Regions from separate parts of the Atlantibacter sp. genome, predicted to be linked through region 1. Evidence: predicted binding sites of a transcription regulator. Region 1 holds the regulator's gene; the other holds the start of a gene.
The links. The regulator sigma-54, encoded in region 1, starts transcription at its own class of promoters, with help from an activator protein. The targets are predictions, from matches to a motif close to GTTGGCACANNTTTCGCTNT.
Positions count from the first base shown of each region.

Region 1 (4,267 bases):
AATGACTTTGTGACCCTGACCGGCAATGCCTTCCTTGAGCAGTTGGACAGCAACATCAAGGGCGACAAAATCACCTACCTGGTCAAAGAGCAGAAGATGCAGGCGTTTAGCGATAAGGGCAAACGCGTGACGACCGTGCTGGTGCCGTCGCAGTTGCAGGACAAGAACAAACCCGCCGCCAATGCGCCAGCGCCCAACAAGAGTAACTAATTTTTTATGGCAACATTAACAGCGAAAAACCTCGCCAAAGCCTATAAAGGCCGCCGCGTCGTCGAGGATGTCAGCCTGACGGTGAATTCAGGTGAAATTGTGGGTCTGCTCGGCCCGAACGGTGCGGGCAAGACCACGACGTTCTATATGGTGGTGGGAATTGTCCCGCGCGATGCCGGGAATATCATCATTGATGATGAAGACATCAGCCTGCTGCCTTTGCATGCCCGCGCCCGTCGCGGTATTGGTTACCTCCCGCAGGAAGCGTCGATTTTTCGCCGCCTGAGCGTTTATGACAACCTGATGGCGGTGTTGCAGATCCGTGACGATCTCACCAACGAACAGCGTGAAGACCGCGCCGTCGAGTTGATGGAAGAGTTCCACATCGACCACTTGCGTAATAGCCTCGGTCAGTCGCTGTCCGGCGGTGAACGTCGCCGCGTTGAAATTGCCCGCGCGCTGGCGGCGAATCCCAAATTTATTCTGCTTGATGAGCCGTTTGCTGGGGTAGATCCCATCTCGGTAATTGATATTAAACGTATTATTGAGCACCTGCGCGACAGCGGCCTCGGCGTACTGATCACCGACCACAACGTCCGCGAAACGCTGGCGGTCTGCGAGCGCGCTTATATCGTGAGCCAGGGCAACCTGATTGCGCACGGTACGCCTGACCAAATCCTGCAAGACGAACAGGTTAAACGTGTGTATCTTGGGGAAGAGTTCAGACTCTGATACGGTAGAGCAAATCACAGAGGGTTGAAGCTCCCTGACGAAGCTTCAGAATCTGCCTGTGCAGGTATAATTGACGTAAGTACCCCTTGCCGCTTCCCTGCATCGGCTTTCGATGCCAGAGAGGTTGTACAGTTAGGGTATAAACCTGAGGAATGTTGCTCTGAATATGAAGCAAGGTTTGCAACTGAGGCTAAGCCAACAGCTTGCCATGACGCCGCAACTGCAACAGGCGATCCGCTTGTTGCAGCTGTCTACGTTAGAACTCCAGCAGGAGCTGCAACAGGCGCTGGACAGCAATCCGTTGCTGGAGCAAACCGACTCTCATGATGAGATAGACACTCAGGAAGCCCGTGATACTGAAACGCTGGACACCGCCGACGCACTTGAACAGAAAGAGATGCCGGACGAACTGCCGTTAGACGCCAGTTGGGACGAAATCTACACCGCCGGCACACCTTCGGGTAACGGGGTGGATTATCAGGATGACGAACTGCCCATCTATCAGGGCGAAACCACCCAGTCACTCCAGGATTACCTGATGTGGCAGGTTGAACTGACCCCCTTTTCCGATACCGACCGCGCGATTGCCACGTCTATCGTCGATGCCGTGGACGACACCGGCTATCTCACCGTGTCGCTGGAAGATATTCTGGAAAGCGTCGGGGATGACGAAACGGATATTGAAGAAGTCGAAGCCGTACTGAAGCGCATCCAGCGTTTTGATCCTGTCGGCGTCGCCGCGCGGGATTTGCGAGATTGCTTGTTGATCCAGCTTTCGCAATATGCCAAAGACACCCCCTGGCTGGAAGAGTCACGGCTGATCGTCAGCGAATATCTCGATCTGCTGGCGAATCACGATTTCCGCACGCTAATGCGCGTGACGCGGCTCAAAGAAGACATCCTCAAAGAAGCGGTCAATTTTATCCAGTCCCTCGATCCCAGGCCGGGCCAGTCGATTCAAACCAGCGAGCCGGAATATGTCATCCCGGATGTGCTGGTGCGCAAACACAACGGCGTCTGGACGGTAGAACTCAATGCCGACAGTATTCCGCGTTTAAAGATCAATCAGCATTATGCCTCGATGGGCAGTAGCGCCCGCAACGACGCCGATGGCCAGTTTATCCGCAGCAACCTTCAGGAAGCACGCTGGTTGATTAAGAGCCTGGAAAGCCGCAACGACACCCTGTTACGTGTTAGCCGCTGCATTGTAGAACAGCAGCAGGCGTTTTTTGAACAGGGTGAAGAGCATATGAAACCGATGGTGCTGGCAGATATCGCCCAGGCCGTCGAAATGCACGAATCGACGATTTCGCGCGTCACGACCCAAAAATATTTGCATAGCCCGCGCGGCATTTTTGAACTGAAGTATTTCTTCTCCAGCCATGTGAATACTGAAGGCGGCGGCGAAGCCTCCTCCACCGCTATTCGGGCTCTGGTGAAGAAATTAATCGCCGGCGAGAATCCGGCAAAACCCCTGAGCGACAGTAAACTGACCTCCATGCTGTCTGAACAAGGTATCATGGTGGCACGCCGTACCGTCGCCAAATATCGAGAGTCTCTGTCCATTCCGCCGTCAAACCAGCGTAAACAACTGGTCTGACATAACCGATAAGGAAGACACTATGCAGCTCAACATCACAGGACATAACGTCGAAATCACTGAATCTTTGCGCGAGTTTTTGAACACGAAGTTCGCCAAGCTGGAGCAGTATTTTGAAAGGATAAACCAGGTCTATATTGTGCTGAAAGTGGAGAAGGTCACTCACATTTCGGATGCGACTCTGCATGTGAACGGTGGGGAGATTCATGCCAGTGCGGAAGGGCAAGACATGTATGCAGCCATCGACGGGCTTATTGATAAACTGGCGCGTCAATTGACTAAACATAAAGATAAACTAAAACAACATTAAGAGTCCGGGCGTTTACCTGGTGTTTCAACGGCTCGTGGTCACTGACGACGAGCCGTTGGCATTGAGAATGCTTAGGTGAAAATATGATGACTTATGATTTGAGCAGTGTCCTTAACCAGGAATGTACCCGCAGCGGTGTTCACTGCCAGAGCAAAAAACGCGCTCTGGAAATCGTCAGCGAACTGGCCGCAAAACAGTTAAGCCTGCCGCCACAAGTGGTATTTGAAGCGATCCTGACCCGCGAACGTATGGGCAGTACCGGTATCGGCAACGGCATTGCCATTCCACACGGCAAACTGGAAGAAGATACCTTGCGCGCCGTAGGCGTGTTTGTGCAGCTTGAGACGCCTATCGCATTCGATGCCATTGATAACCAACCCGTAGACCTGCTGTTTGCCTTACTGGTCCCGGCAGATCAAACTAAAACGCATTTGCATACCCTGTCATTAGTGGCGAAGCGTCTGGCGGACAAAACGATTTGCCGCCGCCTGCGTGCCGCGCAAAGCGACGAAGAGCTGTATCAGATCATTACTGAAGGCAGCAATGAAAACCAAAGTGAATAATTGGGTGGAGGAAGTCACCCTGGCTGTACCGAAGCAGCCCGCCGTGTGGGAGAAATCGAGATGGTATTGATGATTGTCAGCGGACGCTCAGGCTCAGGAAAGTCCGTGGCGTTGCGTGCGCTGGAAGATATGGGGTTCTATTGCGTAGACAACCTGCCGGTTGTGCTCTTACCCGATCTTGCCCGGACGCTTTCGGATAATCATATTTCCGCCGCTGTCAGCATTGACGTTCGCAACATGCCGGAATCACCGGAAATTTTCGAACAGGCGATGAACAACCTGCCGGATACCTTCTCGCCGCAGTTGCTGTTTCTCGATGCCGATCGCAATACGCTGATCCGCCGTTACAGCGATACCCGTCGCCTGCATCCTCTTTCCAGCAAGAATCTCTCACTGGAAAGCGCTATCGACAAAGAAAGCGATCTGCTGGAGCCGCTGCGTTCCCGCGCTGATTTGATCGTCGATACTTCTGAGATGTCTGTCCACGAACTGGCGGAAATGCTGCGTACCCGCCTGTTGGGTAAACGCGAGCGTGAACTGACCATGGTGTTCGAATCCTTTGGCTTTAAACACGGCATCCCTATCGATGCGGATTACGTGTTTGACGTGCGCTTTTTGCCTAACCCGCACTGGGACCCGAAACTCCGTCCGATGACCGGTCTGGATAAACCGGTCGCGGCGTTTTTAGACCGCCACACCGAGGTGCATAACTTTATCTACCAGACGCGCAGCTATCTTGAGTTGTGGCTGCCGATGCTGGAAACCAACAACCGTAGCTACTTAACGGTGGCCATTGGCTGTACTGGCGGCAAACACCGCTCTGTGTACATTGCCGAGCAACTGGCTGATTAC
Region 1 is NZ_DAMBQK010000017.1:8,606-12,872, forward strand. Features, by position in the region: gene lptA (lipopolysaccharide ABC transporter substrate-binding protein LptA) at 1-210, shown strand, start outside; gene lptB (LPS export ABC transporter ATP-binding protein) at 217-942, shown strand; gene rpoN (RNA polymerase factor sigma-54) at 1,109-2,542, shown strand; gene hpf (ribosome hibernation promoting factor) at 2,565-2,852, shown strand; gene ptsN (PTS IIA-like nitrogen regulatory protein PtsN) at 2,936-3,415, shown strand; gene rapZ (RNase adapter RapZ) at 3,476-4,267, shown strand, end outside.

Region 2 (4,267 bases), on a different contig from region 1:
TGCGTTATTGGCAGCGATTACCTGTTATTTGATGCCAGCGAACTGGCCGACCCGAAATTCGACGCCGGTAAGCAGGCGCTGAAGTGGGGGCTGGCGGGGTTTTCCAGCACCACGGTGTGGCTGGTGTTCGGGGCATTTATATTCGCGCTGGGCTATGAAGTGACCGGTCTGGGGCGGCGTATCGCGCTGTTTATGGTCAAGTTTATGGGCAAACGCACCCTGACGCTCGGCTATGCCATCGTGATTATCGATATCCTGCTGGCACCGTTCACCCCGTCGAATACCGCGCGCACCGGCGGCACCGTATTCCCGGTAATCAAAAACCTGCCGCCGCTGTTTAATTCCCATCCCAACGACCCGTCATCGCGCCGCATCGGCGGCTACCTGATGTGGATGATGGTGATCAGTACCAGCCTCAGCTCCTCAATGTTCGTTACCGGCGCGGCGCCGAATGTGCTGGGTCTTGAGTTCGTCAGTAAAATCGCCGGGATTCAGATTAGCTGGCTGACCTGGTTTTTGAGCTTCTTACCGGTGGGCATCATTCTGCTGATCGTCGCCCCGTGGCTGTCTTATGTGCTGTATAAACCGGAAGTGACTCACAGTGCGGAGGTTTCCAGTTGGGCCAGCGACGCGCTGAAAGAGATGGGCGCGTTGACCCAGAAAGAGATCACCCTGATTGGCCTGGTATTACTGAGCCTTGCGCTGTGGGTGTTCGGCGGTGAAGCTATCGATGCTACGGCGGTGGGCTTGCTGGCGGTATCGTTAATGCTGGCCCTGCACGTGGTGCCGTGGAAAGAGATCACCAAATACCACAGCGCCTGGAACACCCTGGTGAACCTGGCGACGCTGGTGGTGATGGCTAACGGCCTGACCCGTTCCGGCTTTATCGACTGGTTTGCGAAAACCATGAGCACCCATCTGGAAGGGTTTTCGCCCACCGGTACGGTGGTTGCGCTGGTTCTGGTGTTTTACTTTGCGCACTACCTGTTCGCCAGCCTGTCAGCCCATACCGCGACCATGCTGCCGGTGATCCTGGCGGTGGGCAAAGGGATACCCGGCGTGCCAATGGAGCATCTGTGTATCCTGCTGGTACTGTCTATCGGCATCATGGGCTGCCTGACGCCGTATGCCACCGGCCCTGGCGTGATCATTTACGGCTGCGGCTACGTGAAATCCAAAGATTACTGGCGGCTCGGCGCGATTTTTGGGGTGATTTATATCTCAATGCTGATGCTGGTCGGCTGGCCAATTCTGGCGCTCTGGAACTAATATCCGTTTTGTTGATAAGCGCCTCGTTGGGGCGCTTTTTTCTGCGTTTTACCACCCCCCAATCTTTTCCCCTGCGTGAAGTGGTTCAGGTTAGCGGAATGTTATAAAGTCGAAAGCTTGTTTGACTTACTTTACTTATTCCAGGGAGCATGACCCATGAACCGGCAGCGGCAAGCCGATCTGTTTTTAGTCTTAACCACGCTTATTGCCGCCTGCGGCTGGATTTTTTCTAAAGAAGCGATTGCCGGAATGCCGGTATTTGCGTTTCTCGGCGTGCGGTTTTTCTTCGCCTCACTGGTGCTGTTGCCGTTTTGTCGCGGTCAGCACATCCCGCGCCACCAGTGGCGACAAGTGCTGATCAGCGGATTATGGATGGCGCTCACCATGTGCCTGTGGATCTACTCGGTATCCAGTACCCCGTCGCTGGGCGAGGGGGCGTTTATTATGAGCCTCGCGATGCTGTTTGTACCACTGACAGCGTGGGTGATGATGCGGGTGCGCCCGGCGCGGGCGTACTGGGAGTGCCTGCCGGTAGCAGCGATAGGGCTGGCGCTGCTAAGCCTGCACAGCCCGGTGTCGTTCCATCCCAGCCAGGGTTGGTTTTTACTGACGGCGCTGGTGCAGTCGATCTCGTTTTGCTACACCAGCCGCTGCGCCCGTGAGGTGCCGTTAATCCCACTCACTACGGCGCAGTTGATGATCACCGGTATTGTTGGGCTGGGTATTTCCGCCGGGTTCGAGCACATTACCCAACCCTTTGACCTGTCTATTGCGCTGTGGGTGCTGGCCAGTATTTTTATCGCCACCAGCCTGCGTTTCGCGTTGCAGCTTCAGGGGCAAAAATACGCCGCCGTCGCCAGCGCCGCCCTGATTATGGTGCTGGAGCCGCTGTTTACCGTTATCGCTGCCGGGATTTGGTATGGCGAGCGTTTACCCACGCAGAAAATTATCGGCGGGATTCTGATTCTGCTTGCCCAAATCTGGTTCCGCTGGCGGATGATTAACCGCCTCTAAACGTCCTTTCCGAAAACAGTCATTTTGACAATAAAGTTAGTCAAAATGACTGCCTCTCTGATAGTCATTTTAACATTTTTAATCATCATAAAATTAAATAAAACATTTAAAATCACGTGCTTATAAAGTTGGCATGCAACTTGATATATGAGTCATATCGCATTCGAATTTAATTTCATGAACACAAGAGGTTGATATGGCTATTCTGGTTAAGAACAACATTTCCTGGGTTGGACAGCGTGACTGGGAAGTTCGCGATTTTCACGGCACCGAATACAAAACGCTGCGTGGCAGCAGCTACAACAGCTATCTCATCCGTGAAGAAAAAAACGTACTGATCGATACCGTCGATCACAAATTTAGCCGCGAGTTCGTGCAGAACCTGCGCAGCGAAATTGACCTGGCAGATATCGATTACATCATCATCAACCATGCGGAAGAAGACCACGCAGGGGCGCTGACCGAGCTGATGATGCAGATCCCGGATACCCCGATCTACTGCACCGCCAACGCTATCGATTCCATTAACGGGCACCACCACCATCCGGAGTGGAATTTCCACGTGGTGAAAACCGGTGATTCCCTGGATATCGGCAACGGCAAACAGCTGATCTTCGTTGAAACCCCGATGCTGCACTGGCCGGACAGCATGATGACCTATATGACTGGCGATGCGGTGTTGTTCAGTAACGACGCCTTCGGTCAGCACTACTGCGACGAACGCCTGTTTAACGACGAAGTGGATCAGACTGAGCTGTTCGAACAGTGCCAGCGCTACTACGCCAACATCCTGACGCCGTTCAGCCGTCTGGTCACGCCGAAAATCACTGAAATCCTCGGCTTCAACCTGCCAGTGGATATGATCGCCACGTCCCACGGCGTGGTCTGGCGTGAAAACCCGACCCAAATCGTCGAGCTGTACCTGAAATGGGCGGCGGATTACCAGGAAGACCGCATCACCCTCTTCTATGACACCATGTCTAACAACACCCGCATGATGGCGGACGCTATCGCCCAGGGCATCAACGAAGTTGACCCGGTGGTGGCAGTGAAAATTTTCAACGTGGCGCGTAGCGATAAAAACGAAATCCTGACTAACGTATTTCGCTCAAAAGGCGTGCTGGTGGGCACCTCCACCATGAACAACGTGATGATGCCGAAAATCGCCGGTCTGGTGGAAGAGATGACCGGTCTGCGTTTCCGTAATAAACGCGCCAGCGCATTCGGTTCTCACGGCTGGAGTGGTGGTGCGGTGGACCGTCTGTCTACGCGCTTGCAGGATGCCGGTTTCGAAATGTCCCTGAGCCTGAAAGCCAAATGGCGTCCGGATGTCGATGCTCTGGAACTGTGCCGTCAGCATGGCCGCGACATTGCCCGCCAGTGGGCGCTCGCACCGCTGCCGGAAACCACGGTGAAAGCGCAACCGAAGCAGGATGATGACAACAGCGCCGCCGCCGCTGCCGACCTCGGCCCCTGCATGCAGTGCAGCGTCTGCCAGTGGATTTACGATCCAGCCGTTGGCGAACCGATGCAGGATGTCCAGCCGGGGACGCCGTGGAGCGACGTGCCAGATAACTTCCTGTGCCCGGAATGTTCACTGGGTAAAGACGTGTTCGACGAGCTGGCAATGGAGGCGGTATGAGCCACGGGATTGTGATTATCGGGTCGGGCTTCGCGGCCCGGCAGTTGGTCAAAAATCTGCGTAAACAGGACGGCCAGGTGGCAATCACCGTGATTGCCGCCGACAGTATCGACGAATACAACAAGCCCGATCTCAGCCACGTCATCAGCCTGCGCCAGCGTGCTGACGAGATGACGCGCCAGTCGGCGGGCGAGTTCGCCGAGCAGTACAACGTGCGCCTGTTCCCGTACACCTGGATCAAAGAGATCGATGCCGCCGCCCGTCTGGTGAAAAGCATCGATAACCAGTGGTCTTACGACAAACTGGTGCTGGCGACCGGGGCCAGCGCGTTTATCCCGCCGG
Region 2 is NZ_DAMBQK010000003.1:142,899-147,165, reverse strand. Features, by position in the region: gene RT120_RS04620 (anion permease) at 1-1,269, shown strand, start outside; gene RT120_RS04615 (DMT family transporter) at 1,426-2,283, shown strand; gene norV (anaerobic nitric oxide reductase flavorubredoxin) at 2,480-3,925, shown strand; gene norW (NADH:flavorubredoxin reductase NorW) at 3,922-4,267, shown strand, end outside.
Region 2: norV (anaerobic nitric oxide reductase flavorubredoxin) is a predicted target of sigma-54. The motif match lies at 2,411-2,430, and genes of this name have one in related genera.